2 regions of the Sporolactobacillus sp. Y61 genome follow, and region 1 is predicted to be linked to the other one. Evidence: riboswitches for the same ligand, from Rfam matches in the RefSeq annotation. Region 1 holds a riboswitch; the other holds the start of a gene.
The links. A riboswitch is a leader RNA that binds a small molecule or an ion and turns the genes downstream of it on or off. The one in region 1 is predicted to bind thiamine pyrophosphate.
Positions count from the first base shown of each region.

Region 2: linked by a shared signal. The riboswitch ahead of thiW (energy coupling factor transporter S component ThiW) and the one ahead of ABNN70_RS10985 (ECF transporter S component) in region 1 are both predicted to bind thiamine pyrophosphate.

Region 1 is NZ_CP159510.1:2,329,722-2,333,935, reverse strand. It holds gene recU (Holliday junction resolvase RecU) at 1-418, opposite strand, end outside; gene ABNN70_RS11005 (hypothetical protein) at 659-955, shown strand; gene ABNN70_RS11000 (YppE family protein) at 1,000-1,380, shown strand; gene ABNN70_RS10995 (hypothetical protein) at 1,392-1,595, opposite strand; gene ABNN70_RS10990 (hypothetical protein) at 1,567-2,241, opposite strand; TPP riboswitch at 2,351-2,448, shown strand; gene ABNN70_RS10985 (ECF transporter S component) at 2,537-3,133, shown strand; gene ABNN70_RS10980 (ABC transporter ATP-binding protein) at 3,117-4,214, shown strand, end outside.
Region 2 is NZ_CP159510.1:1,017,685-1,021,898, forward strand. It holds gene thiE (thiamine phosphate synthase) at 1-18, opposite strand, end outside; gene thiM (hydroxyethylthiazole kinase) at 1-820, opposite strand, end outside; gene thiD (bifunctional hydroxymethylpyrimidine kinase/phosphomethylpyrimidine kinase) at 817-1,623, opposite strand; gene thiW (energy coupling factor transporter S component ThiW) at 1,620-2,126, opposite strand; TPP riboswitch at 2,263-2,370, opposite strand; gene ABNN70_RS05050 (peroxiredoxin) at 2,430-2,978, opposite strand; gene ABNN70_RS05055 (DUF1146 family protein) at 3,298-3,531, shown strand; gene ABNN70_RS05060 (YwmB family TATA-box binding protein) at 3,635-4,214, shown strand, end outside.

The sequences.
Region 1 (4,214 bases):
ATTTAACAATGATAAATCCGATGCCACCGTGCCTTCTGATCCGGTCCATGTGCGTCACCTGATGTTCATGGAAGTTCTTCAAAGGAATATAATTGGCATGTGTCGTCTCCTTTGCCTCAAAATCAACATATTTCCCCTTGAATACACCATTATAATCTGTCGTGGAAGCTTTACGGAAATAGGCTTCAGTAATTTTTGCAGCACTTCGTCGCGGATAATCAACATGGACAATCTGAACCGGCGTCGGCTTTTTATAAATCACTGCCTGGTCGGAATGGAGGTAATACTGATTGCTGACATTAAGATCTTCCTCCAGCGTCATCCCCCGATGACCATATGTCACCTGCCGCTGATCCTCGTGAGGTGTTTCTTCTCCTTTTTTCCTGTAAGGCTGCCCGTTTGGATAATAGATGGTCATATCTCGTAGCCTCTCTTTGACAGATTGCTATTAACATACCACAGTATACCAAAATGAGCCATGCTCGGAAATAAAATGGCGCATCCTTTGTGACTGTTTCACAAAAGAACAGCATTTATGAAGCTATTTAAAGGCAATACGAGTTTTGTCGCACGGGTACCAGTTTTGTCGCCTGCAGAGGGGAAAGCAGCTGCTCTATAGAAGTTTAAGAGTAAACATGAAAAGGGAAGAAGGGATATTTTGCACACACTGGCCGCGGATACTAAAAAAAATGGTCTGTCGCTCCAGTCTCTTGAAAATAAAATGGACAGGCTTTTTCTAATGATGGAACAGCTGGAAAATAAAGTGATGTGCCGAACGTCTGACCTCATTGATCATCAATTATCTGAGTGTCGGGAAAAACTGCTGTACGAAGAAAAAGAGATGATCATGATCAATGAATCTGTGATCCACCCGAACGGTCCGGCCAGCACGCAACAAGAGGAGGCGGCAGGGGAGCACATGCTCAAACATCGTTTTCATGCGCTCCCTTCATGATTCATGTTAAACTGGATATGAATAGGACTTTAGAGGTGTGTATCATGCCAGAGAATGAAAAAGCAAGGTTGAAAGAGATGACCTGCGAACTGAAATTATATAATAGAAAGGCAAAAGCGCAATTTACAGACCGGACCCGCCGGCCTGACTATTCCGTTGATTTCTTCGGTGAAGTCAAACCCTTTGCGGATCACGTCCAGCACCTGATTGACAGCTGGCGCCCGCTTGCAGAAACATGGGTGCGTGAAGACCATCCGGAATATGTTTATCCCATTCAAATTAAAGATACGTATGATAACCTTTCGATTATATGCGTTACCGCTTTTCAAAAGGACACGCGCCGGCGACGTTTTCTGGAGATGATCAAATCCATCGATTACGTTCTGGATAATATACTTGAAGACCTGCAAGTAGATCAGGGTTAACTTGTTTCTCATTATTCTCCCTGCATCCTGATAAGGGACCAAAGGACGAATAAAAAATAGGGGATGCCGCAAAAAATAATGATCCGGTACATGATCCGGGTCATGGCTTCAAAGCAGTCTTCGACAGACAGCCTTTCAATTCGGCGGATGCCATTCTGAAATCGATCATTTAGCGCAGTGGGTCTTTTATTTGTGGCTGTAATGAATTTTCCCATAATTTCTGCCTCCGATTTTTTCTCGTTTCTTTAATAAAATATATGGCCTGTCCACAACACTTATGCTAAAAAAACGCTGCGTGCGGGATTCCATGCGCCGGATCATGGCTGCAATCTGATCCATCGTTTTCCTTCCAAGGTCCGGGAACCCGTCTGTATCAAGAGCAATCGTACTTCCCGAATAGATCGGATACACGCCGCTGAACCCGCCATTTAATATGAAGAAAGGGGGAACAGCAGAACTTCGGAGGAAAAGAAGATACTCACCATCTGCCAGCGGCCCGGTATATATCCGGTTCAGGGGATCATCGGGCACCGGCAAGGGTTCGATACCCGTTGTCAGGAGCAGGGGAGGGGCTGAGAAGGTTCCCTTCAGCACACTGACCGGGTAGAGTTTCTGTGAAGCATTGACCAATCTGCGTCCGGACGACAGCTTCCAGCCGGTTTCCCATCGCCTGATTCGGCCATCAATATGAACCTGTATGACAAGATCTGAAGACTGGATAAGTGCGGCGGTGTTCTCCGGCCGTTGTGATCGAATAATCTGGTCGGGAGAGTCTTGCCGGAGGAACGCCTGATCCGTTTCTGAAAAAGGTCCCAAAATAAACAGGAGAAGAACAATCAGTGATTGAGGTGCAGAAAACATATAAACACTCCATTCTGGCGGATCTGTCATTATTGAAAGCGATTTATGTTAAAAATTGTTGAACATTTACCCCAGCTGTAGTATGTTTATTATGAAAATAAAATAATCATTTGAACACTAGGGGTGCTTTTGCTGAGAAGAGCTTTGACTCTGACCCTCGGACCTGATCTGGATAATACCAGCGTAGGGAAGTGGCTGATGTTGCTGAAGGATGCCATACCGCTTCTCCGTTCCCTGGGAAAGCGGTTTTTTTATTTACACCCTGGTCAACAAATGATTTTAGGGGGAAATCAGAATGGAAACAGAAAAAAAGAAATATGCACTCAATCTTACGGATATTCTCGTGACCATTGTTGTTGCACTCGCCTTCGGACTTGTCTTCAGACTCATGGGACCGGTTTATGATTTACTTCAGCCATTCGGTATGCATCTGGAGCAACTGATTTACGGTATCTGGTATATCGCCGGGCCTTTTGCAGCACTCTTGATACGGAAACCGGGTGTTGCTCTACTGGCTGAAACAGCAGCAGCGCTTGCCGAAGTGCTTTTCGCAGGAAGCGGCGGCATACAGAATCTTTATTATGGATTGATACAGGGAGGTTTTTCTGAACTGATCTTTGCCCTCTGGCTCTACCGGCGCTTTACTTTTTCTGTTGCTATGCTGTCCGGATTTTCTGCTGCCATCGGATCATTTATTCTGGATTATGCCTATGGCTATATGACCGGTCTTGCCGGATGGAATCTGACACTATATGTGATATTCCGTTTAATCAGTTCCGCATTGATTGCCGGTGGATTTGCTTACGTTCTTGTTAAAGCGCTTGAGAAGACGGGTGTTACACAAATTCTGCGTCCTGTTTCGAAGGAAGACTATGATGTCCTCAAAAAATGAGCAAAGGATCTGGGGAGTTACCAATCTGAGGCTTGCTTTCCCGAAAAAAGAATCAATGTCTTTCAAAGATCTTACTTTTCATTATCAGGAAGGTGAAAAAATTCTGTTCCTTGGTCCTTCCGGATGTGGGAAATCCACTCTTCTGCAGGTGCTTTCAGGTCTGATTCCAGGCAGCGTCGAACTCCCTATGCGTACCGACAGAATAAGCCTTCCGGATAACTGGGGATTCATCTTCCAGGACCCGGAGACACAGTTCTGCATGCCCTATGTAGATGAAGAGATCGCTTTCGTCCTGGAGAATCAGCAGATTAAACGCAGCAAAATGCCGGATCTGATCAACCATTATCTCAGAATGGTCGGACTCTTTTTTCCCGATTCACATCGCCTGATCCGAACCCTGTCAGGGGGTATGAAACAAAGGCTTGCGATCGCAAGTGTGCTGGCACTTGAGCCTGAAGTCCTGTTTCTTGATGAGCCAACTGCTCTGCTTGATCCGGATGGAACAAGAGCGCTCTGGGAAACGGTAAGAGAAGTCAGTCATAAGAGGACACTGATCATTGTGGAACACAAAATTAATCACGTCCTGGATTTTATTGACCGTGTCGTTTTATTCAATACTTCCGGAGAAATTATTGCCGATGGACCGAAATCCGAAATGATTCGGAATCATGAAAAAGAACTGGATGACGATGGTATCTGGTACCCGGGAGCCTGGCCGTCATATGAAAAAGAACGGTCAGGTCATGCCGCCAGAAGCAAGTTTCATGATCCGCTTCTCGATCTTGATCAGTTTTGTGTCTATCGGAATAAAGCGGTGACTTTTTCTCTTGCAGAATTGAAGATCCGGCAAGGGGAATGGATTGCCATAATTGGTGAGAACGGGGCCGGAAAGAGTACTATGGTCGAAGGCATAATGGGTCTGATACCCTGCAGCGGCCATGTTCGCTGGCATTTGGATCATCCGGAAGACGAGATTGCCTTCGTCTTTCAGAATCCGGAATATCAGTTTGTCACTGACCGGACGGATGATGAGATGGGATTCAGTCTGGTCCTGAGGGGAACTCCTCCGGAAGTCGTAGAA
Region 2 (4,214 bases), 1.3 Mb from region 1:
AGGATTTGGCACGGACATCTTCAACACTCCCCTTTGAAAAGTCATGTGCATCAAGAGTCGAAAAGGCGTCAAACAGGCGTACTTTAAATGTGCCGATCCCGTCCGCGTCCGCAAGTAAGGCCTCCGCTTTTTCACCGGACAGCCCCATGGTCATGATCCCACAGACGGCCGCTTCCAGTCGGTCCTCGAGAACCCCGGCAAAGGCGGCGATCAGTGAGTCGGTCATACAACCGGTGCCGGTCACCGAAGCGAGCCGGGCGACTCCGTTATGCAGGATGAACGTCCGCCTGCCATCAGAGACCGCATCCGCGGCTCCGGTAATAGCAATCACTGAACCGAGACGCCGCGCGAGGTCACGGGCAATTTTCCCGGCATGATCCATCCTGTCACCGGCATCCACGCCCCGGGTCCGGGCCTTCATCCCGGCAAGCACCTTTATTTCCGACATATTGCCGCATATGATGTCGGGATGAACAGCATCGAGGATCCTGAACACGGTCTGCCTGCGAAATGGCGTGGCTCCGGCACCGACCGGATCAAACACGACCGGCACCTGACAACGGTTGGCGGATTGCCCGGCACGTATCATTGCCGTAATGGACATTTCGGTCAGCGTGCCGATATTCAGCACGAGGGCTGAGGCCTGGGCGGCCATGTCCGCCGTTTCGTCCGGACTGTCTGCCATAACGGGACTCGCGCCGACTGCGAGCGTGGCATTGGCACAGTCATTGATCGTTACCGCATTGGTAATGTGGTGAATCAGTGGGCGCTCCTCGCGAATTTTTAAAAAGCCGTGATACAATTTTTCTGCTGAGATCATTTCTGCAGCACCTCGCTTTCCGGATACCAGCGATAAAAATGATGAGTTGGCCCAAATCCATGGCCGAGCGAGAGGCTATGCTCGATAGCCCCCTGTACATAGTCCTTAGCCAGTCCGACAGCCTCTTTCAGCTTTTCGCCGCGCGCGAGGTAAGCGGCGATCGCTGAGGAGAGGGTGCACCCGGTCCCGTGGGTATTTTTCGTGTCAATATGCCGGCCTTCAAAGGTGTGAAACTGCCGGCCGTCATAGAAAATATCCACAGGTTCTTTGAGCAGATGTCCGCCCTTCACAAGCACACTTTTTGGTCCCATCTGAAAAATTTCCCGCGCCGCCTCGTGCATGCCGTCTATCGAGTCAATACGCCGGCCGACCAGTTTTGACGCTTCAAAAAGATTCGGCGTAACAACGGAAGCAAGCGGGAGAAGTCGGTCAGTCAGGGTCTTCCGAGCTTCCGGCTTCAGCAGGTCGTACCCGCTCTTTGAGACCATCACCGGATCAAGCACAATCCATCCCGGCTGATAAAAGCTGAGCTTTTCTGCAATCCGGTCAATCGCTCCACTGTTCGAGACCATACCGATTTTTACCGCACCGACCGGGATATCCTGAAAAACGGCATCCATCTGCTCACCGATTATTTTTGGTGAAAGATCCGCGACATCCCGCACGCCGAGTGTATTCTGTGCCGTCACGCTGACGATGGCGCTCATGCCAAAGACGCCGAGTGCGGAAAAGGTTTTCAGGTCGGCCTGAATGCCGGCACCGCCGCCGGAATCCGATCCGGCAATTGTTAAACCTGTTCTCATTTTCTAGCCCCCTTTAAAAAATGTGACAGACGTGGATTCAAAGCGAAAGTTTTCAACAGGACACAGGCGATGAGACTGCCGCAGGTCGTTGACAGAAGAAACGGAATGACGAAAAATCCGGCGGCCAGATCCTGCCCGAGGACGAACCGGGCAATCGGAAAGGAAACCAGGGCGCCGAGGATACCGGTTCCAAAAATTTCCCCGACGGCAGCGGCGAACGGACTTTTGAGCCAGATGAACATCAGTCCGGCAAGAAGCGCCCCGATCATGCTCCCCGGAAAAGCAAAAATCGATCCGGTTCCCAGAAGGTTACGCAGGAGCGAGATGGCAAACGCATTGCCCACGGTATAGAAGGGACCCAGAATCACAGCACCAAGTACGTTAAGAATATGCTGAACAGGAAAAATACGCGTGACACCGAGCGGGATGTAGAGTATATGACCCGCAAGTGTACCGACTGCGACAAGCAGTGCGGACAGGGTCATCTTGTAAAGCGGTTTCATAAAGATCACCTCCAGACAGGCCGCGAAAGCGGGCGGCCATGGAAAAATGAAGCATATTGCAGGCACCGCCAGAGACCACAAAGGACTTTCTCTAAACAAAAAACGCAGCCCAGTTACATCTGGTCTGCGTTTATCATCTGATTGAAGCATACTTCCCTACGCTGGCATCACCCAGATCAGGTTTAAAGGGTCAAAGACCTAGTGTCTTACTCTCAGCCGGCCGCCGGCTCCCCTAGTATAAGCATGAAATTGTTTACATATAAAACCTAACACAGCTCTTCGGTTTGTGCAATAGCTTCCTGATCACACATGCAGCGTATCGTCACCAGGCTGCCAGTTGGCCGGACACATGCCGCCGGTCTGCAGCGCCTGAAGAACACGCAGCGTTTCATCGACACTGCGGCCGATGTTGTTATCATTGACAACCGAGTAGCGCAGGTTGCCGCTGGGGTCAATGATAAACAGACCACGCAGGGCAACGCCTTCCTCTTCGATCAGAACGCCGTATTTTTCGGCTGCCTCATGGGTATGGTCGGCAGCGAGGCGGAAATTGATCTTACCGATTCCGCCCTCTTTGCGTGAAGTCTTCATCCACTGCTGATGGGTATAAATGGTATCGCAGGAGCAGCCGATAATGTCTGCGTTCAGTTTTTTGAAATCTTCATAGCGATCGCTGAACGCTGTAATTTCTGTCGGGCAGACAAAGGTAAAGTCCATTGGATAGAAAAAGAAAACCGTCCAAACGCCGTTCCTTATATTTTCCTCAAGATCCGCCTTTCCGAATGAACCGTCCGGATTGACGCAATCCAGTTTGAATTGCGGTGCCTTTGCACTGACTAATCGTTCCGCCATATGGAAAACCTCCTATATAAGATGCAGGGGTTGTTACACTCCCTGTATTCTGTTTTAGCACAAAAAAAAGCAGATGGACAACGATATGAAACCGTTCTGAACTGATTAAATTTTCATTATGTAAGAGATAATTCGGAATAAACGATTATCGAAAAAAGTATGGTTATTTTATGGAAACCGCGTTAAAATATTCACAAGGAAAGGTTTATTTTAGATTAAATTTATGTTACAGGAATATGACAAGCAGGTGATGGATGCGGACCCCGCCTCCGCCCGAGAAGTGCGGATATCACAGCATACGGGGCAGGTGACAGAAATAATGAGTCAAGTCGGTTTACAGGCGCTGATCAGTCTGTTCGTTCACATCGTTGTCTTCATTTTAACCTGGTGGGCCCTTCAGAGCCTGAAATTTGACCTTTTATTCAGACATCCGAAAAGTCTGCAGGCACGAATGCTGTATATTCTGCTGGCCCTCGCCGTCAGTTATCCGGTGGCCCGCTTCTTTCTGGACTACGTCAACTGGTCGATGACTTTGCCACAGATCTACGGCTAAAAGTGAAACAGATGTTGCAAGAGCGCGAAAAATAACGAAAAGTACCACGTATGCCCTTCTCTCTTGGCAGGCAATACTGAGAACAGGAGAGGGGCGCAAAACAATGAAGAAAAAAGTCCTGTGTATCATCTTTTTAAGTCTGCTCCTGCCGGCCTTTCCGGCAGGTGCTGAGAGCGTAAAGAAGGATATCGATCCGATTGACCGGGTGGCGCTGTTTGCTGAAACACTTGACAGGCAGGCGACGGTAACCGGGTGGAATGTTTATGCCCGCGAGCAGTATGCAGACCTGATGACTGAAACGGAATTCGCCCAAAGAATCGAACAAATCAGGGAAAAAGAGCCCGAATACGCGTGGCACATGGAGAAAAAGCAGCACGGCGTGATCAGCTGGACAGGATCGAAAGAAAAGTCCGGTCTGAAAACCCGTGTGTCTTATATGGCCTGGCCGGCTGGAAAGTTATACAGGATAGGTATTATTTACCAGTCCGGAGCGGGCGCATTCAGCCGCCCGCAATGGACAGAACAGGAGCGAAACATTCGCGATGATATCACAAAAATTTTCCTTTCGCAAGGGCATATTTTCTCTTGTGTCAGAGCCTATAGCAATGATAAAATGGAGTCTGGCTTACGCGAGGCCGGAAATGACTTTCTGAGGACTTTTTCCGCCGGCGCGACCGAGGCTT